DNA from 3 places in the Alishewanella sp. BS5-314 genome. Region 1 is predicted to be linked to each of the others. Evidence: predicted binding sites of a transcription regulator. Region 1 holds the regulator's gene; each other region holds the start of a gene.
The links. Region 1 encodes LexA, which represses DNA repair genes until DNA is damaged. Its sites were predicted from a motif close to TACTGTATNNNNATACAGTA; they were not measured.
Positions count from the first base shown of each region.

Region 2: the regulator LexA is predicted to act here: its motif matches at 3,153-3,172, upstream of H1D31_RS08075 (SulA-like leucine-rich domain-containing protein).
Region 3: the regulator LexA is predicted to act here: its motif matches at 4,133-4,152, upstream of uvrD (DNA helicase II).

Region 1 covers NZ_JACEHJ010000001.1:884,238-891,933, reverse strand. Annotated here, with positions in the region: gene tesB (acyl-CoA thioesterase II) at 1-837, shown strand, start outside; gene plsB (glycerol-3-phosphate 1-O-acyltransferase PlsB) at 822-3,278, opposite strand; gene lexA (transcriptional repressor LexA) at 3,415-4,038, shown strand; gene coxB (cytochrome c oxidase subunit II) at 4,457-5,527, shown strand; gene ctaD (cytochrome c oxidase subunit I) at 5,531-7,117, shown strand; gene H1D31_RS04145 (cytochrome c oxidase assembly protein) at 7,126-7,680, shown strand; gene H1D31_RS04140 (cytochrome c oxidase subunit 3) at 7,682-7,696, shown strand, end outside.
Region 2 covers NZ_JACEHJ010000002.1:747,264-754,959, reverse strand. Annotated here, with positions in the region: rRNA gene H1D31_RS08090 (16S ribosomal RNA) at 1-164, opposite strand, end outside; gene H1D31_RS08085 (DUF3581 family protein) at 492-1,211, opposite strand; gene H1D31_RS08080 (phosphodiesterase) at 1,255-3,036, opposite strand; gene H1D31_RS08075 (SulA-like leucine-rich domain-containing protein) at 3,198-3,614, shown strand; gene H1D31_RS08070 (YchJ family protein) at 3,837-4,223, shown strand; gene H1D31_RS08065 (VC2046/SO_2500 family protein) at 4,326-4,796, opposite strand; tRNA gene H1D31_RS08060 (tRNA-Tyr) at 4,903-4,987, shown strand; RNA gene H1D31_RS08055 (RtT sRNA) at 5,031-5,154, shown strand; gene deoC (deoxyribose-phosphate aldolase) at 5,336-6,067, opposite strand; gene H1D31_RS08045 (M48 family metallopeptidase) at 6,303-6,986, opposite strand; gene xthA (exodeoxyribonuclease III) at 7,106-7,696, shown strand, end outside.
Region 3 covers NZ_JACEHJ010000003.1:3,239-10,934, reverse strand. Annotated here, with positions in the region: gene H1D31_RS17300 (GNAT family N-acetyltransferase) at 1-1,890, opposite strand, end outside; gene uvrD (DNA helicase II) at 1,891-4,059, opposite strand; gene H1D31_RS17290 (hypothetical protein) at 4,344-4,733, shown strand; gene H1D31_RS17285 (HAD-IA family hydrolase) at 4,726-5,433, opposite strand; gene xerC (tyrosine recombinase XerC) at 5,433-6,362, opposite strand; gene H1D31_RS17275 (DUF484 family protein) at 6,349-7,008, opposite strand; gene dapF (diaminopimelate epimerase) at 7,005-7,696, opposite strand, start outside.

The DNA.
Region 1 (7,696 bases):
CTGAAACTTGAGACCATAGAGTTGGGCTTATACCGCGGCCAAAGTCAGGATCTGGGGTTTAAGGCGGTGTTCGGTGGTCAGGTGATGGGCCAGGCGCTATCGGCAGCCAAAGAAACGCTGCCCGAAGAGCGTAAATTACATTCGTTCCATTCGTATTTCTTACGCCCGGGTGATGCCAGCAAGCCGATTGTCTATGAAGTTGACAATATCCGTGATGGCAAAAGCTTTAGTACCCGCCGGGTCAGTGCCATTCAGTATGGTAAACCGATCTTCTATATGACGGCGTCATTCCAGGATGAGGAGCTGGGCTTTGAACATCAGCTCAACATGCCACAGGTACCGGGCCCGGATCAGCTGGTATCGGATCTCGATTTCTACCAACAGCATGCGGCGCAAATTCCGGAAAAGTTACGCAGTAAGTTTATCTGCGAAAAACCGATCGAAATGCGGCCGGTGGATTTTCAAAATCCGTTTTCGCCGGTGGTCAGTGCGCCAAAGCGTTATGTCTGGTTTAAAGCCAATGGCAGCATGCCAGATGATCTGCGGGTGCATAAATATCTGCTGGCCTATGCATCAGACTTTAACTTTCTGCCTACTGCTTTGCAGCCGCATGGTCGTTCTTTTATGGCGAAAAATATGCAGGTCGCCACTATCGACCATGCCATGTGGTTTCATCAGGATTTTCGTTTTGATGATTGGTTGCTCTACGCTGTGGATAGCCCGGCCGCATCCGGCGGCCGGGGTTTAGTGCAAGGCCAGTTTTTTACCCGCGATGGTAAACTGGTGGCGACCACTATCCAGCAAGGGGTGATCCGCGAGTATCAGGAGCCGGGTTGAGTGGTTGCGGCCTCCGGCATAATGCTGTGAATACTCTGTAACACTTCGCTACGCAACAGCAAGTTAACGGTAGCCGCCAGCCGCGACAAGGCTGGCGTTGCCTGTAACCGGTTGTCCTGATCTGACTGACAGTAACCCTCCAGTTTTAATGCCTGGCTTAAGCCGGCAAACAGATTCTTGTCGTAGTATTCCGGCGCATTGATGCCATGCAAGGTTAGTAAACGTTGCGCCAGCTGATGGCTTTGCTGCTCCAGCTCCGGGCGCGGCAGCGGGCCATGCGCCCGCAGCAGGTTAAAGACCATGGCATAGCGCTGCAGCGTATGTTCGGCATTGTGCGCCAGTAAATCTAACATCATATATTCGCGGCTGTGCTGCGGTGGTGCCAGATAATCTTCGCCGTCCTGTATTAATAACCCCTGCGCCTGCAGTTGTTGCACCAGTTGCCTGATATAGTGCTGCAGTGAGGGCACCTGCAAAAATAGCTCATGTTTTAACAGGCTATACAGTTGTTCGGCCAGGCTTTGCAATTCAGTCAAACTGAGTCGCTGTTGTCTGAGCACAGCTGAAGCCAGAATGGCCGGCAGGATAAACAGATGCAGAATATTATTCCGGTAATAACTCATCAGTACCGCTTGCTGCGGGCTTAGACTGACCAGTTCACCGAAACTGTCTGCCGTCAGCATGATTTTTTGCATCTTGGCCGCATGCTCCAGCATTTGCTCGGCACTTTGTTCTGGCAGGCTGACATTAGCATGATAGGGTGCTGCTTGCTGCAGCGTCAGATAGGCTTGCAGCTGTTGCACCAGCTCTTGCCGGGTCAGGCTATGCTTATCGCTGGCCAGCAAACAGAGGGCAATCAGGTTAATGCTGTTCAATGCCGCCGCCTGATTGATATGCCGCATAATCTGCTCGGACAACTTGCCGGTCACCGGATTTAACCACTGCGGTTTAGGTGCTTCCAGTGGGTTAATTTCACTTTTCCACGCTGGCACTTGCTGGCTCAGATACTGGTTCAGTGAAATCGGCTCGCCAAAGTTGACATAGCCATAGCCATAATCGCGCAGATTACGGATTGCCTTCAGTACGCCAAACACCGATTCTTTTTGCTTACCTGAGCCCTGCAGTTCGCTAAGGTAGGTATTGACCTCCATCACATGCTCGTAACCCAGATACACCGGTACCAGCGTGACCGGGCGATCGATACCGCGTAGCATCGACTGTACTGTCATCGCCAGCATGCCGGTTTTGGGCTGCAACAGCCGGCCGGTGCGGCTGCGACCGCCTTCAGTGTAATACTTGACGGCATAACCTTTGATAAACAACAAACTCAGGTATTCACGGAATACGGCTGAGTACAGCTTGTTGCCACTAAAGCTGCGTCGGATAAAGAAAGCGCCACCGCGGCGGAAAATGGTACCGGCTGGCCAGAAGTTCAGATTAATACCGGCCGCAATATGCGGCGGCACCAGGCCCTGATGATAGATGATGTAGCTAAGTAATAAGTAATCCATATGGCTGCGGTGACAGGGGACATAGACAATTTCGTGCCCTTTTTGTGCCAGCTCGCGCAGCTGATCGGCATTTTTTACCTTGATACCGTAGTAGAGTTTTTGCCATAACCAGCTAAGGATACGGTCGCCAAAGCGCAGTGTCGAGGTGCGGTAGTCTGCGGCAATTTCCTGCAATAACTTGCGGGCTTCCTGCTGGGCCGCCTGATAACTGATGCGTTTAGTCTCGGCCTCGTCGGCAATGGCCTTTTTCAGCGCCGGTGAAGCCAATAACGCATTAAATAACTGATTACGTTGCATCAGTTTGGGCCCGGTTGCCGCCAGCCGTTGCCGGTAAAAGTGGATCCGCGACATCCGTAACAGTTTACGCGCCGTTTCCGGTGCGGAACCAAACTGGGCCGCCATTTGTTGCAGATCCACGGGTTTACTCAGTCGCACCAGCGTATGGCGTCCGGAAATTAGCACAATAAGTAATTTTGCCAGCCAGTTTGGTGAGTGTGCTTCGCCAATCAGCCATTTAATGCTGTTCTCTTTACCCGGTGCCCGGCCCCATAAAATGGCAGCCGGCATTAACTGCGCTCTTAGCTCAGGCTGTGCCAGATGGGCGGCTAACAATTGCTGGCCTTGTTGCAGGGCCCGGGTTTTGCCACGCCCGCCGATCAGCCGGTGTGGTTGCTCCAGAAACAGGGTTCGTGGTAATAGCTGTGACCCTAATTGCACCTTCGATAGCGGATCAGGTAATTGTAACTGCTGACATACCCGGCGTAAGGTTGCCAAATCGCTGGCGGACTCAGTATGGCAGATATACAGCAAGGGCCGTCCGGGCTCGACTCCAAGCGCATGCAGAGGATTATCGGGCACAATTTTATATTTCACCAACAGCCGGATGGGCCATCGTAACAGTTTGGTAAACAGCTTAAAGCCTGACAACATAACCTTACTGACCTGAAAAAAATGGGCGCTAAGAATAGCATAGCTGATCATAGCAGCAAGTTTTGTTCGCGCTGAAAACTTGGCAAGGCCAGAAAGACTGTATATACTCACAGTAAATACTGTATGGGTAGCCAGCATGAACAGACCTCTTACTCCACGACAGGCAGAAATTCTGCAGCTGATTAAGGATTATCAACAGGAAACCGGTATGCCGCCGACGCGGGCAGAAATTGCCGTGCGGCTGGGCTTTAAGTCAGCTAACGCAGCGGAAGAACATTTAAAAGCTCTGGCCAAGAAAGGTGTGATCGCGATGTTACCCGGCACCTCTCGTGGGATCCGTTTACTGGAAGAGGACGCGCCCCCGGAGCAACTGGGTTTGCCATTAATTGGTAAAGTCGCCGCCGGTCAGCCGATCCTGGCAGCAGAGCATGTCCAGGATCATTACCAGATCGATGCCAACCTGTTTAAACCGCATGCTGATTTCTTATTGCGGGTGCAAGGTATGAGTATGCAGGATATCGGTATTCTGGATGGCGACTTACTGGCCGTGCACAAAACCCAGCAGGCGCAGCCAGGTCAGGTCATCGTCGCGCGGGTCGATGATGAAGTCACGGTAAAACGCTTTCAGCGCGATGGCCATCAGGTATTGCTGTTACCGGAAAATCCGGATTTTGAGGTGATAAAAGTTGACTTGCGACAGCAATTTTTCGCCATAGAAGGCTTGGCAGTTGGGGTGATCCGTAACGGTAGCTGGTTATAATTTATAAAATTTCTCAATAGCTTATTTTTAAAAGTGCTGGTATGACCTGTTGGTTTTATCGGCACTTTTGCATTTTAGGGGTTTACATAATCTTCATCCTGGATAATTCTTAGACGGTAGCCGGCGAAAAAATAACAACAGGTGTGCCGCTACTGATTTCAGCGCTAGCCTCGAAATCAACCCAAGAACAATAACAATAATAAATTGCGAAACTTATATCCCCGAATCTTTAAGGATGAAGGGTATAGCACATAGATTCGGTTGGGTGGGTAGTAAAAAAACCGTGTAGTTCTGTGTACTTGGTTTCTGCAATTTGCTTTGCAAATGACAGAGGAGAAGTACAGTGACAAACGCGCGTTGTCTGCTTTGGTCGCTGCCGACCCTGCTTTTTGCCGCATCGGCAAATGCATCAACATCCATGCCTTTAAATATGACCCGGGGCGTTACGGAAATTAGTCAGCAGGTTTATCAACTGCATATGACAATTTTCTGGATTTGTTGCGTTATCGGTGCAGTGGTGTTTGGGATCATGTTCTGGTCCATCATTCGCCACCGCAAAGCGCGGGGAGTGCAGCCGGCTCAGTTTCACGAAAGCACTAAGGTTGAAATTCTGTGGACCGCCATTCCGGTGGTGATTCTGATTGGTATGGCAATACCTGCCACCAAAACCTTAATCGCGATGGAAGATACCTCGGCTGCAGATGTCACCGTATTAGTGACGGGCTCGCAGTGGAAGTGGCATTACAAATATCTTGATCATGAGATCGAATATTTCTCCCTGTTGGCTACCCCACGTGAGCAAATTGCTAACAAGCTGGCCAAAGGCGAGAACTATCTGCTGGAAGTTGACCGGCCGCTGGTGATCCCCACCGGTAAAAAAGTTCGCTTTCTGATGACCTCTGACGACGTGATTCACTCCTGGTGGGTGCCCGCCTTCGCCGTTAAAAAAGATGCTAACCCCGGCTTTATTAATGAAGCCTGGACCCGGGTTGATGAGCCTGGCATTTATCGTGGTCAGTGTGCTGAGCTCTGCGGTAAAGATCATGGCTTTATGCCAGTAGTAGTGATTGCGAAAGAGCCTGCGGATTACCAGGCCTGGGTGGTACAGGAAGAAGCCCGTATTGCCGCAGCAAAGGCAGCAGAGCGTGAATTACTGGCGATGAATATGGACATGGCAGAACTGATGGCTACCGGTGAACGGGTGTATCAGGGCTGGTGTGTTGCCTGTCATCAGGCCAGCGGTAACGGTTTACCCGGCATCTTCCCGGCGATCCGCGGCAGTCAGCTGGTGCTGAATGACCGGCGCGCCCATATCGATATTATCGTCAATGGTAAACCTGGTACGGCGATGCAGGCCTTTGGCCGGCAGCTCAGCCTGAAAGAACTGGCCGCGGTCATTACCTATACCCGCAATGCCTTTGATAATAATACCGGTGATGCCGTGCAGGCTGCGGATGTTTACGCTGTGCAGCAGGGTAAGGGAGAGTAAGCGATGTCAGCTATTACACATGAACACGAGCATGACCATGATCATGACCATAAGCCAACCGGGATAAAACGCTGGCTGTTTACTACTAACCATAAAGATATCGGTACCATGTATCTGGTGTTTGCTTTAGTGATGTTCTTTATCGGTGGCAGCATGGCGATGGTGATCCGGTTGGAACTGTTCCAACCCGGCATGCAGTTTGTTGAGCCGCAATTTTTTAATCAGATGACCACAGTACATGGTCTGATTATGGTGTTTGGGGCGGTGATGCCAGCCTTTACCGGCTTGGCGAACTGGATGATCCCGATGATGATTGGCGCCCCGGATATGGCGTTGCCCCGAATGAATAACTGGAGCTTCTGGATCCTGCCGTTTGCGTTTCTGATCCTGTTGCTGAGTTTGTTTATGCCGGGTGGTGGTCCGGATTTCGGCTGGACCTTCTATGCCCCGCTATCCACTACCTACAGTAATGACAGCACGGCGCTCTTCGTGTTTTCGGTACACATTATGGGGATTTCCTCAATTATGGGTGCCATCAACGTGATCGTCACCATCTGGAATATGCGGGCGCCCGGGATGACCTGGATGAAGATGCCGCTGTTCGTCTGGACCTGGTTTATCACCGCTTTCCTGCTGATTATGGTGATGCCGGTACTGGCGGGCGCTGTTACTATGGTATTGACGGATAAGTATTTTGGCACCAGCTTCTTTGATGCGGCCGGTGGCGGCGATCCGGTATTGTTCCAGCATATTTTCTGGTTCTTCGGTCACCCGGAAGTTTACATTATGATCCTGCCGGCATTTGGTATTGTGTCGGCTATCATACCGACCTTTGCCCGCAAGCCGTTGTTTGGTTATGCCTCTATGGTTTATGCCACCGCCAGTATCGCAGTCTTATCGTTCCTGGTTTGGGCGCACCATATGTTTACCACCGGTATGCCGGTATTTGCCACGCTGTTCTTTATGTATTGCACCATGCTTATTGCCGTGCCGACCGGCGTGAAGGTGTTTAACTGGGTCGCAACCATGTGGCGTGGTGCCATGACCTTTGAAGTCCCGATGATGTTTGCACTGGCCTTTATCGTACTCTTCACCATCGGTGGTTTTTCCGGTTTGATGCTGGCTATTACGCCGGCGGACTTCCAGTATCACGATACCTACTTTGTAGTGGCGCATTTCCACTATGTACTGGTATCCGGCGCGGTGTTCTCCATTATTGCCGCTGCCTACTACTGGCTACCGAAATGGACCGGCTATATGTACGACGAAAGATTAGGTCAGCTGCATTTCTGGTGTTCGCTGATCTCGGTCAATCTGTTGTTTTTCCCAATGCACTTCGTTGGCCTGGCGGGTATGCCACGGCGGATCCCTGACTATGCGCTGCAATTTGCCGACTTCAATGCCTTTATCAGCGTGGGTGGCTTCCTGTTTGGCTTATCGCAGCTGATTTTTGTCTGGGTAATCGTCAAATGCGCCCGCGGCGGCGAAAAAGCGACCGCACAGGTATGGGAAGGCGCTGAAGGTCTGGAATGGCAGGTGCCGTCGCCGGCTCCTTACCATACCTTTGATACACCGCCGGAAGTGAAATAGGAGGCCCTATGCAGCTGCATCGGACTTTGGTAAGCAAACTGCTACTGGTAACGGTACTAATGTTTGGTTTTGGCTTTGCGCTGGTGCCACTTTACGACGTGTTCTGTGAAGTCACTGGCATCAATGGCAAAACCTCAAATGTACCGGCTACGGTACTGGCAGATGGTATTGATACCAGCCGTGAAGTGACCATTGAGTTTCTGGCCAGACCGAATAAAGACATGCCATGGATTTTTCAGCCGGAGATCCGCCGTTTGACGGTACATCCGGGTGAGGTGCATGTGATGAATTATCTGGCCGAAAATCCAACCGGCCGGATGATTGTCGGTCAGGCGGTGCCCTCAGTTTCGCCCGGACAGGCCGCTTTGTATCTGCATAAAATCGAATGTTTCTGCTTTACCCAACAACAACTGGCAGCTGGCAATAAGATGCTGATGCCAGTTCAGTTTTACGTTGATCCGGCTCTGCCTGCGCAGTTCAGCACTATTACGCTGAATTACACCCTGTACGATGTGACAGCTAACTGGCAGGGCAGTGCCGCTACTGAAAATCTTGGGGAATAAGATGAGTAAAACGTAC
Region 2 (7,696 bases), on a different contig from region 1:
AACAGTCGTTTCCAACTGGTATCCCCCTCTATCGGGCAGCTTCCTACGCATTACTCACCCGTCCGCCGCTAAATCAGGGAGCAAGCTCCCCTCATTCGCTCGACTTGCATGTGTTAGGCCTGCCGCCAGCGTTCAATCTGAGCCATGATCAAACTCTTCAATTAAAGTTCTTTCTGCCACCGAAGCGGCGCTCAGTCACTGACTAATTTTACTTGGTCACTTTCTGATTAATTTCATTTCGAAACCATCATAAGTGCCCACACAGATAATTGATTGCTTATTGTTAAAGAGCGTGCTTCGTTCTACGAAGCGAGGCGCTTGCCTCAGGATTCTTTCAGACTTGGAGTTCGTTGCCGTTGTCCCCGTCTGTGGATGCGCATTATAGGGAGTTTAGAACAGCCTGCAAGCAGTATTTTTGAAAATGCGTTTGTTCGACTGTTTTTTGCACAAAAGCTTGATTTGGATCGTCTGGCGGCCGTTAACAGCCGCTGTTAAACGGCCAAATCGTAGCAACCTGCAGCGGAACGGCGGTTATTATAGTCAGTAACCATTTGCTGCATCAGACTTTCATCATAAGGTTGCAGGTTACTTAGGATCATTTTCTTGGCACCCTGCCCGATAACGACGCCTTGCTCGGATAGTGTAAAGCTTAAAGTCACATTACCGCGCTTACCTTCGACCTCTAATTTACTGCCTGACAGCGCCAACTTAACTGGAGAGGTTGGCAGTTGTTGAAAAGACAGCGACATACTTTCATAAATGACTAAAGGTCGCTGCGGGTTAATCATCACGCCCTGCTCCGCCATCAGCGGTTGCAGAATGTCGGGAAAGTTCTTACCGGAAAATCGGACATAGTCCTGAAACAATGGCTCGATAACGCTCAGGTCGTGGCGATGCTCGCCGCTAAATTGAATGGTCAGATAAACCCGGTCCTGCTCGTCACAGACCTGGATTTGACCTGCAGTGATCTTACAGTGCAGTAAGACATCCGCGCTGACCATACCCGAGAACTGGCAATTTAATTGTTGGCTTACACCATACCGGCTCAGCAGATAACTGAACAACAGATCGCCTGGCACACAGAAACGCTTGGCGTCGACATCATGAATAGGATTAAAGTCTCCTGCGACTTGCTTGGCGAAGGTACAGGAATGTTGCCGGCTAAAGCTAAAAGCCTCTCCCTGCCGGCTGACAAAAGCATCTAACAACATCTATTGCTCTCTGTTGCTGGTAAAAAGGCTATATTAACGTAAATCAGGCAACAGATGGTCCAGCCAGTACATTTATATGTTGCCGCTCAGGTCCGCGACGGCGTGAAATGAACACCGTATTGCCGCCGAGACGCTTTGCTTCCTGCTTTGCGGCAGCAGACAGCGCCGCGACATCGTGATGGCTGAAGCATTGCGCCGGATCAGGATGGGCGATACCAACTGCGAGAGATAATAGTGGATAAAAGCGGGAATCACCGTTACGGCTTAACGCCGTGATACCCCCCAGACGCAGATCCTCTTGCCGATAGTACAACGCGATACGCTTAGCAAAAAGCTGCACAACTTGCCGGCAAAGCGTTTCGCATTCGTCAGGCTCAGCAATCAGCACAAAATCATCACCACCAATATGACCAACAAAGGATTGCGACGAACTATGCTGCTGTAATAGCTCGGCGACCAGTAATAACACTGCATCGCCTTTACTGTAACCGTATATATCGTTGTAAGGTTTAAAATGATTCAGATCCAGATAAGCCACGGCAAAATTGGCTTTTTGTCGCAGCAATTTATCAATACGCTGGTAAATAGGCACATTACCGGGTAATAACGTTAACGGGTTGGCATATCGAGCTAGTTGTAGTTTGCGTTCACTGATTTGTTTGAGCAGAGCCCTTACCGAACCCAGACCACAATATTCACCCTGGCGGCAAATAATAAAAAACCAGCTGGCGGCATTGTGCTCATCATCAGCGACGCGCTGGCTTACCTCCTCGAGCGTGGCACTGATCTCAACCACTACCGGTTGCCGGTTCATCACACTGGCTAAAGATTTCTTTTCATAGAGCGCCCGGCCAAAAGGCTGCGCCAGCAAGGCTTGCAGATCAGTGCGGCAAATCAAACCAACAGGTCGGCCCTGTTCAACTACAGGTAAACTTTGCAACTGACTATCTGATTGAAATAGGGTTGCTGCCTGGGCAACCGTTTGCTGCGGACTGACAGCGGCAACCTCAAGCAACAAGGCTTCGACTTGTTCAGAACTGATTTCACTATGAAGTTCAGTGCTAAAGAGCGTCCGACAACGTTGCGGATCGGCAAAACTGGCTTGAGGCCGTCCTAACAAATAGCCCTGTCCCAAATCGGCACCCAGTTCACGACACCATCTTAACTCTTCAGCGGTTTCTATTCCTTCAGCCACTACGGTTGCGCCAATCGCTTTGGCCAGACTAACAATATTACGCACGAAAGCTTGTTTGGTAAGGTCTTTGTCCAGTTCGCTAATAAAATGCCGATCAATCTTCACAATATCAGGCTGTAACTCAGACCACAGTTTCAAACCTGAAAAGCCGCTGCCTAAATCATCAATCGCAATTTGAAAGCCCAGTTCCCGATAATGCTGCACAGCTTTAACCAGTAAACCGGCATCTTCCACCTGATACTGTTCGGAAATTTCGATCACCACTTCCGAGGGGTCAATCTGTGCCGCCTTTAACAGTTGTTTGGTCAAACCGCTGGGATGGTCTGCCGTCAGTAAGATAAGTGGATTGACGTTAAGAAAGAGTTTGCTATTCAGTTCTGCTTTAGCAAAGCTCTCTATACTCAGCTCACGGCACAGCATCTCTAACTGCTCCAGCTGACCACAGCCCAGGGCAGTTTTAAATAATTGTAGTGGCGAATGTAACGGGCTATCAGAGGGGCCACGGATCAGCGCTTCATAGGCAATGACAGTACCGTCCTGCAAATTCAGAATGGGTTGAAACACTGGCTGTAACGCCCGTTTATGTAAAATTTTATCCAGTTCTGTGCAACAGAGTTCAGAAACCGCCATTTTTTGGCTCCGCCAGCAATAACTGGCGAATAGTAGAACCTTAAAATGACAGTTGCATGACAGGCGACTGCAAAATTGCCTGCAGAAAAGCACTTGCTTTTTATTTAAACAGCAACTACTGTATATGCATACACTGTATAAATACACAGATAGAGGTTGCCATGTTTGTATCTAACCATTCTTACCAAACTGAATCGAGTCAGCATCAAGCTGCCAGCAGCACAGCACATCACTGGCAGCAATTGCAACAACACAGCAGCGAGTTGCAATTACTTAAGCTGTTACAACAGTATCGCCAAGCGAGCGGCTGGATTGTTCTAATCGCCCCTGGTTTTAAACCGGCAAAAGCATTCTGGCAAGCTTGTCAGTTGCCATTACAGCATATTCTCGTGGTTCATACTCAAGCAACAGCCGACTTGTCACAGCTGATCCAAGCGACATTACAGAACCCGGATTGCCAGGCGGTGATCTGTTGCCAGAAATTACCGTCTCAGCAACAGCAGCTACTGCAGACTTTTGCCATACAGCAACAATGTACCTTGCATATACTGCCTACAGATACGACGGCGGCTCACTAATAACAGCCGCTGCCCCTGGGCTATCAGCATTGCAGCAAAGTCGTTAAACTATATAGCGTAATACCCTCGCAACCAATGACATGAAGAGTACGCTAACGCGTGCGGAACAGGTCGGCCCGGAGAGATAAGATGTTATGCTATTGCTGTTCAGGTAAGGCTTTTGCAGAATGCTGCCAACCCTATTTAAGTGGGCAGGCTCAACCTGATAGTTGTGAACGCCTGATGCGTTCTCGCTATAGTGCCTTTTGTGTTGCCGACAGTCAGTATCTGCTTGCCACCCTTGCCGCAGAGCAACGGGCCAGCGAATCTGCTGCCGCGCTGGAAGCTTTTGCCAAGGCGGTACATTTTTGCAAACTAGAAGTGAAACACGCCATATCCGAGCCTAAGCAGGGACAGGTTAGTTTTATTGCCAGCTTTATTCAGCACAACAAGCTGGAGTTTATCGCGGAAGTCTCGGACTTTATCTTTCAGGATCGTTGGTATTATACCAGCGGTAAGCTTACTGCGTTGCCGGCGATTAAATTGGGCGCTAATGATCCCTGCCCCTGTGGTAGCGGTAAAAAATTTAAGCGCTGCCAAACTCATTTGCCTAGTGGTCAATTGCGATAGAACGGCAGTAGGATAAAGGATGCACTAGAGAAAGGGCAGGATCGAGCATGCTGTGCTTTATCGGGTGATTTTGTGGTTATCAGCACGGGTCGCTACAGCTCATCAAACCTGCGTCGCTGATAACTGTTCCAGGATCTCGTAAAGTGCAGTTTCATCACTGACAGAGGGGGGCATTTTATCCCCAGCCAACCGACGGCGACAGTGCAAATCCAGGTCGGCAACCACCTGAGGTTCGAGTTTACGCTTATCTTCCTGCCACACCCAGGGCTGTTCCTGTAGATAACTGTACAGCTTTAATTGCGCCAAACCTTGCTGCGCGGCCTGGCTCTGTTGCAATAAGGCCAGCTCGTCTGTGGTTTGATAAGCGAACGGGCGACGTCTACTGACCGCCAGCTGCTGGTACAGATCATGTTTGGGTTGCGCAGCCTGATTTACAGGCGTTTGAAATTCTGCCATCTCCTCAACTGCAGGAGATAAGAATGCTAACCATAGGGAAAAGTCAGCCCGCTGCTGATGCTGCAGTGCCTTACCTAAACGATCCCCTAACTGCCATTCATTGATAATTGGCTGCATACTGATGCCATCTGACAACGACTGTTGAGTTAATCGGCAAACGGTCAAAAAACTTTAGCAAAATGCTTTACATCAAACTTCAGTTTGATAAGATGCGCGCACTCGTGGAGGGGTTCCCGAGTGGCCAAAGGGATCAGACTGTAAATCTGCCGGCACTGCCTTCGAAGGTTCGAATCCTTCCCCCTCCACCATTCTCCTTCTCAGCGTCAAATTCCTATGTTAAACCACTCTTAGCAAATACGACTCAGGGGAAGGTGAGAACCTTCGTCAGGTTCGACAATGCGTAGCATTGAACAGCGGAACATAGTGACGCTGGCCTGTAAGGCGAGCGCAGCGAGTAATCCTTCCCCCTCCACCATTCTCCTTCTGAGCACCAAATTCCTAAGTTAAACCACTCTTAGCAAATACTACTCAGGGGAAGGTGAGAACCTTCGTCAGGTTCGACAATGCGTAGCATTGAACAGCGGAACGCAGTGACCAATACTATTGATTCTGGAACAGCACCGCACGGCAAGCCGAACGGAGCTGCCCTACTTCACTTAACGGGGTAACAGCTGTAATAATTCAGTTAATAAGCTGCTGGCACCAATGCGCATACCTTGCCTGGTCGCCGTCAGTCCGGTGATCTCTTCATACAGTTCCAGTAATTGCAATGCCTGTTCAACTGTCTTAACACCACCGGAGGCTTTAAAGCCCACCGGGCGCTCTGCTGCCGCAATACTGGTCAAAATGATCCTGGCCGCTTCCAGTGTACATCCCACTGGTACCTTACCGGTTGAGGTTTTAACGAAGTCGGCGCCACTGGCAATAACCAGTTCGGTAGCCTTAGTCACTTGCTGCGCCGTCAGTAACTCACCTGATTCAATAATTATTTTCAGCCCCAACCCCAGGCTGGCCTCTCTGACCGCGGTCAGAAAAGCACTCACCTCAGACTCGTTACCTGCCAGTAATTGTGAGTACGGCAACACACAATCAATTTCGGTGGCGCCCAAGGCCCGGCAGCGTGCAATATCAGCCAGAACCTGTGCCAGCGGCTGGTCACCGCCGGGAAAATTAACAACTGTCGCCAACTCGGTTGCCTTAGCGGCTGCGGCCAGATAGTCCGCCGTCTGAGACAAAAACTCCGGATAAACACAGAGCGCGGCAACAGGTGCAGGCAAAGCCGGGATGGCATTCAGCCAGGCGGCCATCTCAGCCTGACTATCTGCTTCAGTCAGCCGGGTGAGATCAAGTAGTTTCAACAGTTGTAATAAACGTAACGGATTGGTCATTGTCGGGTACTCTGTCTGAGCTTATTATTGAGTTTTGTTGCTGTAGTGACACGGTTTAGGCGCTAGATTAAACCAGAACTGATAGCCTAATGCCAAAATGTTTTCAAAAAAATCGCTACCAGCGGGAATTTTTTGCTGCGCGCAGAGTCTGACTAGGTGAAGTAAAGCTGGTGAACATCTCTCCTTTAATCGATGTCCTTATGTTGCCGACCTGATGGTCGGCTTTTTTTTACCCCTAATTCAACAGTTCGGCTTGGTGTTGTTTAAGCCAGGCTTTCGCTTCTCTATACTGTGGACAATGTTGCTGCACCAACTGCCAGAATGCGGGTGAATGATTCATATGCTGCAAATGCGCCAGCTCGTGGATCACTACATAGCGCCGGACCCAGAGCGGCACTTGCATTAACCGCCAGTTAAAGCCCAGCTCGCCGTTTTGTTTACAATGCCCCCACCGGCTGCGCCAGTTACCGACAACAACCGGACCTAATGTCTGCCGTAACCGCGCGGCAAGCTCGTTTGCCAACACGGGTAACTCCAGTAAGGCTTGCTCAGTAAAATGCTGTTGTATCAATTTTCGCGCATAATGTTCATGTCGCTCCGCGGCGATCTTTGTTGATAGCCTGAGCTCAAGCCCGTTTGCGTCAACATTGACGCTACTTTTTGCCGCCAGTTGCCAGCGAAATGGCACTGCCTGTCCCGAGACCAGGATCCTATCCCGCTGTAACCACGGCAGTATCGGCGGTGTTGTAATGCGCGCCAGCGTTTGCTGAACCCAGAGTTCTTTCTGCTGCAGCCAGGCACTTAGCCAGTGCCGGCAGATCGTGGCCGGAGCTCTGACATAAACCTCACCATTACGGATCGCCAGCTGCACCGTACGCCGCCGCTGACTATAGGAAATCTGGTATTTAATGTCCTGCATGTTGTCTACTTAGTCGTCACTATTACGGAACTAACGGTCACGGCGTTTCGCCGCTTGTCTGATGCGTGCTATTATCGAGCCAGCCTATTCGCGCAACGAAAAAATTATCTGGAATAACAATGAAGATCATCTCTTTTAATATTAACGGCATTCGCGCACGCCTGCATCAGCTGCAAGCGCTGATCGACAAACATCAGCCCGACATTATCGGCTTGCAGGAAATAAAAGTACAGGATAGCGAGTTTCCGCTGGCCGAGGTACAGGCCATGGGATATCAGGTATATCACTTTGGTCAGAAAGGGCATTATGGCGTTGCCATCTTAAGCAAAGTGCCAGCATTGTCGATGCAGTATGGCTTCCCTACTGACAGTGAGGACGCGCAGCGGCGCATGCTGATTGGCCAGTTCGCACTGGCTGACGGTAAACAGCTCACGGTATTAAACGGCTATTTCCCACAGGGAGAGAACCGTAGCCATGAAACCAAGTTTCCCGCTAAAACCAAATTTTATGCCGACCTACAGGCATATCTTGAGCAATACCATGACAGCAGTAAAGACTATCTGGCGGTGATTGGTGATATTAATATTTCACCAATTGACCTTGATATCGGCATTGGTGAAGCCAATGCCAAACGCTGGTTACGGGAAGGCAAAACATCCTTCTTACCGGAAGAGCGGGCCTGGTTACAACAATTGAAAGACTGGGGTCTG
Region 3 (7,696 bases), on a different contig from region 1:
CAGTTCATAAGGTCGTTGCCCGTTGGCAAACAAGCTAAGTTGCTGTCGCTCAAAAGGGCTAAGGATACGCAGTGGCGGTTTAACCAGCTGCAGCATTAATGCAGGTTGCAGATCCGACGGGTATTCGCTGAGCTCCAGATACAGTTGCTGCGAGAAATGTTCAGCCAGACGGCTGACCGTAGCAGTGTCACCCTGTAAGGCTTTACATACCAGTACCGAAGGTTCGGCGCTGGCTTTATCCAGTTGTTGACCGAGGCGGATTGGCAAAAAAGCATTGCGCTGCCAAAAACCTAATAAGCTCGGCGTGGCGCCAAAGCTACTACCAAGATAATGATAACCACGGCGGCTAAGTTCATCACTGACCAATTGCAGTAGCTGGCTACCCAGCCCAAGCTGTTGTAAGCCGGGCACTATGGCGATGCGCATAATGCGCGCTAGTTTTAGGCACGCCAATCCGGGCTCGGCAAGATGAAAGGCCAGACTTTGCGCCAGCAGATGCCCCTGTACCCGCCGCTTGCCCTGATAGATCTGCTCTGCCAGTTCGGCGCTAAACTCGCCTTCGCTGCTAAGCAACATACAGCCAAGTAATTGGCCGTTTTGCTCCAGCGTATACACCGCGAGAGCAGCGTTTTCTAATAACGCCAGTAAATCTTTAACCTGGGTTTGATAGTGGGCAAAGCTGAGCAAAGCAAAGACCTGCTGCAGCTTTTCCGGCTCGACCAGCCAGTCGTGATGTTGATAATGCTTTAACAGCACAGCTTGAGTACTGTCGTATGCAGGCTCGGGCAAGTCCAGTTTTAACAGAAAGCTGTGCCGGATTAACTGCTCCAGCGGATCCTGCGCTTGATAACGGATTGGCTCGGTTAAGCGTAGCTGCCGCCAGTCAGGACATTGTTGCGCTAAATAAGGCTGAAACCTTAACTGAAAACCCCGGCCTGTGCCTTCGTAACCATGCTCGGTGCTGGCAAACACCAAGCGGCTATAGTGATTAACCAGCTGTTGTAATTGCGGGGCCGGCAGGGCTGCAGCTTCATCCACCAGCACCAGATCAGCGACTGGCAGCTCAGCCAATAACTGGTCAATCGCGATAAATTGCAGGACATTTTGCTGCGCTTGCTGGACCTGGTTGGCGAAGTGCGCAAGAGCAACACTGGCCTGAAGCTGGGAGGGGGCCGTGATCAGGATACGCTGTTTTCCCTGCTTAGCCAGCTCTGCTGCGGCCAGCCCCAGTGCAGCCGACTTACCACAGCCGCGATCGGCGGTTAATACCAGCGGGCGACGGCGATGACCTGTTACTACCTTTACAATAGCCGCCACGGCTGTCTGCTGCCCGGCAGTTTTAAAAGGCGGCTGACACTCAGCCGCCACGGCTAGCGGGGGAAAAGTGGGTTGTTGCAGGATCTGAATATCGCCATCCGCTGTAAGTTGGGCGTGCAACAGATTGGCTTGTTGCAAAGTATTGCGCCAAAAAGCAGTAAAGCCTTGCGCGCCGGCCTGCGGCGTCAGTGGGTAGGATAATAACGGCTGATGGTCCGGATTGGGCTGTGCCAGCCAACTGTCGGTAGGCGGTGTCAGCAGCAGCCACAAGCCACCCGCTTTTAGGGCGCCACTGGCAGCGGCGATCTGATCGCCGTTAAAGCCGCTACAGGCGTTAATCACCAGCCAGTCACATTCGGTGCCCAGCAACTGATGCGCTTTCGCCTGCTTAAGCGCTGTGCACTGCTCCGGAGCCTCACTCCCCAGCCACCAACAACGCTCTGGCGCAAACTGCGCCAGCAGTTGTTTGGCAAGGTGCAATAAGGCGGCAGGCTCACCTTGCAGCCATACTGGCAGCCGTACCCGCTGTGCAGCGGCCTGCTGTAACAACTGGCCGAGCTGCTGCAGTCGCATTTAGATCGCTTCCAGCCGGGCATATGCGGTCATCAGCCATTTGCTGCCCAACTGATCAAAGTTGACCTGAATGCGCGATTGCGGGCCGCTGCCTTCGTAATTCAGGACAGTGCCTTCGCCAAATTTTTCATGCAGCACCCGTTGCCCGAGCTTAAAGCCGGTGTTTTCAAAGGCGCTGTGGCTGGCGGCACCGCTAAAGCGGTTATTAACCAGCGGCCGGCTAACCTGCGTGGTTAAACGGATTTCTTCGACACACTCGGCCGGCAACTCGCGTAAGAAGCGCGACGGTTTCGGATATTGTTCCTGGCCGTATAAACGGCGGCTTTGGGCATGGCATAAATACAACTTTTGCATAGCGCGGGTCATGCCGACATAACAAAGGCGTCGCTCTTCCTCCAGCCTAATCGGGTCATCGCCACTTTGCTGGCTGGGGAACAGACCTTCCTCGAGGCCACACACAAATACTAACGGGAATTCCAGACCTTTGGCGGTGTGCAACGTCATCAGCTGCACCGCATCGGAATGCTCTTCCGCCTGATATTCACCCGCTTCCAGCGCCGCCTGAGATAAAAACGCCGACAGCGGGCTCATTTCTTCCAGCAGTGGGCTGTCGAAGTTCTGGCAGGCGGTGATCAGCTCGTTTAAGTTTTCTATACGGGTTTGGGCTTTCTCACCTTTTTCCGCCTGATACATGGCATAGAGCCCGGATTGTTTGATCACATGTTCAGCCTGCTCGTGCAGTGGCAGCTCGGTCAGCTCAGCATCCAACTGGCCAATTAACTGCATAAATTGCGCGATGGCATTCGCCGCACGGCCACTAAGCTGCTTTTCCTGCAACAGTTGCTCTAATGCCTGCCATAGCGTCTGCCCCTGCGCGCGCGCTTGCTGCCGTACTTTATCCAGGGTGGTATCACCGATACCGCGGGCCGGTGTATTGATAATCCGCTCCAGCGCCGCGTCATCCTGACGGTTGTTAATCAGCCGCAGATAAGACAGCGCATCTTTAATTTCCTGCCGTTCATAGAAGCGCAGGCCGCCATAGATACGATAGTGTAAACCATCCTGAATTAACGCCTCTTCCAACACCCGTGACTGGGCGTTATTGCGATACAGAATGGCAGTATCGGTGAGCGGATTACCCTTGTTATGCCAGTCGCGGATACGGCTGACGATAAAGCGGGCTTCATCCAGCTCGTTAAAGGCGGTATACAGCGAAATACTTTCGCCTTCGCTACCGTCGGTCCACAGATCTTTGCCAAGCCGGCTTTGGTTATTGCTGATCACCGCATTGGCAGCTTTCAAAATTGTTGCAGTGGAGCGGTAGTTTTGCTCCAGGCGGATGGTATCCGCCCCGTCAAAATCTTTTAAAAACTGCTGGATATTTTCAACGCGGGCGCCGCGCCAACCGTAGATCGACTGATCATCGTCACCGACAATCATTACCTTAGCACTGCTGCCGGCCAGCAATCGCAGCCACTGGTATTGAATGGCGTTGGTATCCTGAAACTCATCGACCAGAATATGGCGGAAACGCTGCTGATAGTGGCCGCGCACCTCGGCATTCTGCTTTAACAGCTCAAAGCTGCGCAGCAAGATTTCGGCAAAATCGACCAGACCGGCGCGATCACACATTTCCTGATACGCGGCATAGATCTTAATCATTTGCGCCAGGCTGTAATCACCACCGGCGTCCAGCATACCCGGGCGTTGGCCTTCATCTTTACGGGCATTGATAAACCACTGCAGCTGTTTGGCTGGCCAGTGCTTTTCATCCAGATTCAGCGCTTTTAATACCCGCTTCACCAGCCGTAACTGGTCGTCAGAATCGATGATCTGAAAGCCTTGCGGTAAACCGGCTTCCTGATAATGGGCGCGCAGCATACGGTGTGACAGGCCATGAAAGGTACCCATCCACAGATTATTCAGGCTGACGCCAATGGTGCTTTCAATCCGGGCGCGCATTTCCTGCGCCGCTTTATTGGTAAAGGTTACGGCCAGCAAACTGTAGGGCGCAACCCGCTCTACCTGCATTAACCAGGCTAAGCGATGCACCAGCACCCGGGTTTTACCACTACCGGCCCCGGCCAGTACCAGCATATGTTGCGGGGGGGCCGCTACCGCATCGCGTTGTTTATCATTTAGCCCGTCCAGCAGGTAAGAAACATCCATTAGTTGGCCTCGTTTACTTAGTATCGGGGCATTATAACAGCCAGCAGCGGGGCGCCAAGTCAGAGGGGTGATTTAGTGGATAAATAACCAGTTACTATCTTCCTGAGATGTTTTAGAAAGCCTTTATCCAAATAGGGTAATAGGTGTACAGATCGTGCGCCTTGTGAGGGGGGTATTTATATGATAGGTTCAAGTTGTTAGTTTTTTGGCAAATAAAGAATACAAACACCTTGTTGCGTTGGCCAACTAAAATGGTATGAATGGAAATTTAAAGGAGTAAATTAATGCAAGGTTTAAATGGATGGCAGAGAATCTACTTTGTCATCGTTGTTACCTGGCTAAGTTATTTGGCTTATATTGCATATTCCCAGTTTACTGTTGCCGAAAGCAGCATTGCTGAACTACAAGCAACAGTAGAGCGTTATCAAAAGGCGCAGCAAGATACGATAGTCTCTGATGATGGAGGGGTATTTGAACAAATTCTTGTTGGTTCACCTTTAAGCCCGGAACAATGGTTGGCTCACTACCAAGCGCAACTTACTCAAGTTACCGAGGCTAAGCGACAAAATCTGATTTTTATCTTGGTATTAGCGACATTACCACCGCTATTAATCTATCTGATACTCAGCTGGATTGTGGCCGGTTTTCGTCAACATAAACCACGTGCTAGTTAGCATCCAGAAGGGCGGCAAGCTGTGCCAGCGCTGTCAGGCGCAGATGCGGCAGGATAGTGACCGGCTGCTGTAGGTGATCCAACCAGGCGGCCTGGCAACCGGCATTTAGCGCGCCCATCACATCGGCACGGTGGCTGTCGCCGATATGCAGAATATGCTGTGGCGCGGTTTGTAACCGGTTGGCGGCGGTAAGAAATAAATCGGCGTAGGGTTTCATTCGGCCATCCGGGCCGGCTTGCAGACTAAACTCAAATAACTCGCCTAAGCCCATTTTCTGAATACAGGCATTGCCATTGGTGATCGCAACCAGTTGATAACGGCTGGCCAGCGCCGTTAGCAGCGCTTTGACTTCCGGCTTGATCTTGATATTGGTGCGTTCCTGCCAGAATGCGGTATAAGCCAGTTCGGCAATCTCGCCTGCCTCACACTGGCTTAAGCCTAAACTGACTAAGCCGGCTTCAATACCCAGTAGACGCCAACGGCCTAAATCATGGCGGATCTCCGGTGTGGCCTTAGCCAGTAAACGGCGCTGCTGCCACCAAAAATCACTGTCGTAACCGCGGGTGATCGGGGCATGCTGTGCCAGACTGTGCAGCATGGCAGCTTCGGCGGCGGCAATTACTGGTTTATTGTCGTACAGGGTATCGTCTAAATCGAAAGACAATACCGAAATAGGTTGTAAGGCTTTAAATAATTGCATTATTTCTTCCTGGCCCTTGGATGGGCGCTATCATAAACCTTGGCCAGATGCTGAAAATCCAGGTGGGTATACACCTGGGTGGTGCTGAGATTGGCATGGCCCAATAGCTCTTGTACGCCGCGCAGGTCGCCACTGGATTGCAATAAGTGGCTGGCAAAAGAGTGACGTAGCATATGCGGATGTAACTGTTGCCCCAAGCCTTGTTGTTTAGCCCAGTGTAAAACCCGTTCTCTGACCTGGCGCGGTGAAATACGCTGCCGCTCGATACTTAAGAACAGTGCCTGTTGATCGGCGGCTGGCGTATCTGCATCTAACAGCGCCGGGCGCTGCACCAGCCATTCGCGCAGCGCCGAGCGCGCCATCCGGCCAACCGGTAACTGGCGTTGCTTATTGCCCTTACCGGTAACCCGCACTAAGGCTTCGCTCAGTTGTAAATCCGGCAAATTCAGTGCAACCAGCTCGGTCAGCCGCAAGCCGGAAGAATAAAACAGCTCCAGCATCGCTTTATCGCGGCAGGCCAGAATATCGTCGTGGCTGTCAAAGCTCAGCAACTGGCTGATTTGTTCAATTTCCAGCTGTTTGGGCAGGGTTTTGTCCGGTTTTGGCAGCTTGAGATAATCGGCCGGGTTCTGGCTTAACCACTGCTGGCTGATACCGTAGCGGTAAAAACTGCGCAGTGCTGAGGCCGCCAGACTCAGTGAGCGGGCACTGAGGCCGCTTTTGCGGAAGCGTAAAAACTGTCGTTGCAATTGTTGTTCACTGAGCACAAACCAGCTGGCTGCTTCAGCATGCAGCGCAAGGCCCAGTTTTGTCAGTTGCTGCTGATAGCTGCTCAGCGTTTGCGGGCTATAGCCACGTTCGTGCTTCAGGTAGTTGAGAAACTGCTGCACCGGTTCAGCCCAGTGCAGCGGTAGCTCAGGCGTTGACATAAGCAGGCAGCACCAGTGCCAGTAAGGTCACCAGGTGGCGCAGGAATAAGACATCCATCTCGGGCTGGAAATGATCATCCAGCTCGCTGCCAAAGGCCAGGATCGCCAGTGGCGTGTCTTGCTGGTCAATCCGCAGCAAGGCCACTGAATGCACCTTGGCCGGGAAGATATCATGCTGTTCTTCTTTATTCAGCCGGCCCAGATATACCGGCTGTTGTTGCAGACGACGGCTTAGCAGCAGCTGATAAGGGCTCAGATCCGCACCTGGCTGTTCCAGCCCGAGCAAACGGCAATATTTCACCTGCGGCATAGCATCGGCAAAGGCCTGTAATGCCTGTTGCACATCAGTGAGGCTCTTGGCCTGATGCACCGCGATATGCAAGGCATTTAACGCCAGAAAAATATGTTCGTTCTGGCGGGCTACCGACATTAAACGGGTAATATCTTCCTGTAACAGGTGGATTTTTTCGCGTTGCAGCTCCAGCTGGCGCTCGACCAGCGATACGGTGCCGCGTTGCTGATGCGGCAGGCGCAACAATGGCAGCAGCTCCGGATAATGCTGGAAGAAGTCCGGGTGTTGTTGCAGATAATCAGCCACTACCGAAGCAGCAACCAGTTCCTGGCTTTTTATCAGGGTGTCGGTCATAACGTCAATTGTCCATCAAAAACATGTTCAGCCGGGCCGGTCATTTTTACCGGTTGGCCAGGTCCATTCCAGCGGATCTGCAGGCTACCGCCCGGTAAATCCACCCGTACTTGTTGCGCGAGTTTCTTTTGTAACTGGCCAACCACCACTGCCGCGCAGGCACCGGTGCCACAGGCCAGCGTTTCGCCGGCTCCGCGCTCCCATACCCGCAGTTTAATATGCTGCGGATTGAGCACCTGCATAAAGCCGATATTGGCTTTTTCCGGAAACCGCTCGTGCAACTCCAGCTCCGGTCCCAGGGTACGCACAGGCGCCGTATCGAGATCCGGCACGTCCAGCACCGCATGCGGATTACCCATCGACACCACACCGCAGAATACGGTTTGCTGTTCGCTCAGTAAAATATAGGTCGCTTCCTGCTTTTGTGCTTTAAAAGGCACCCGCGCCGGTTCCAGTTGTGGTACGCCCATATTGACGGTCACCTGACCATCCTGCTCGACATAAAGCGTGATCTTGCCAGACTTGGTGCTGACATTGATCTTGGTTTTATTGGTCAGGCCACGGTAGCGCACAAATTTCGCAAAGCAACGGGCACCATTGCCGCATTGCTCAACCTCGGAGCCGTCGGCATTAAAAATGCGGTAGTGAAAGTCCAGATCCGGATCATAAGGCGGTTCGACCATTAACA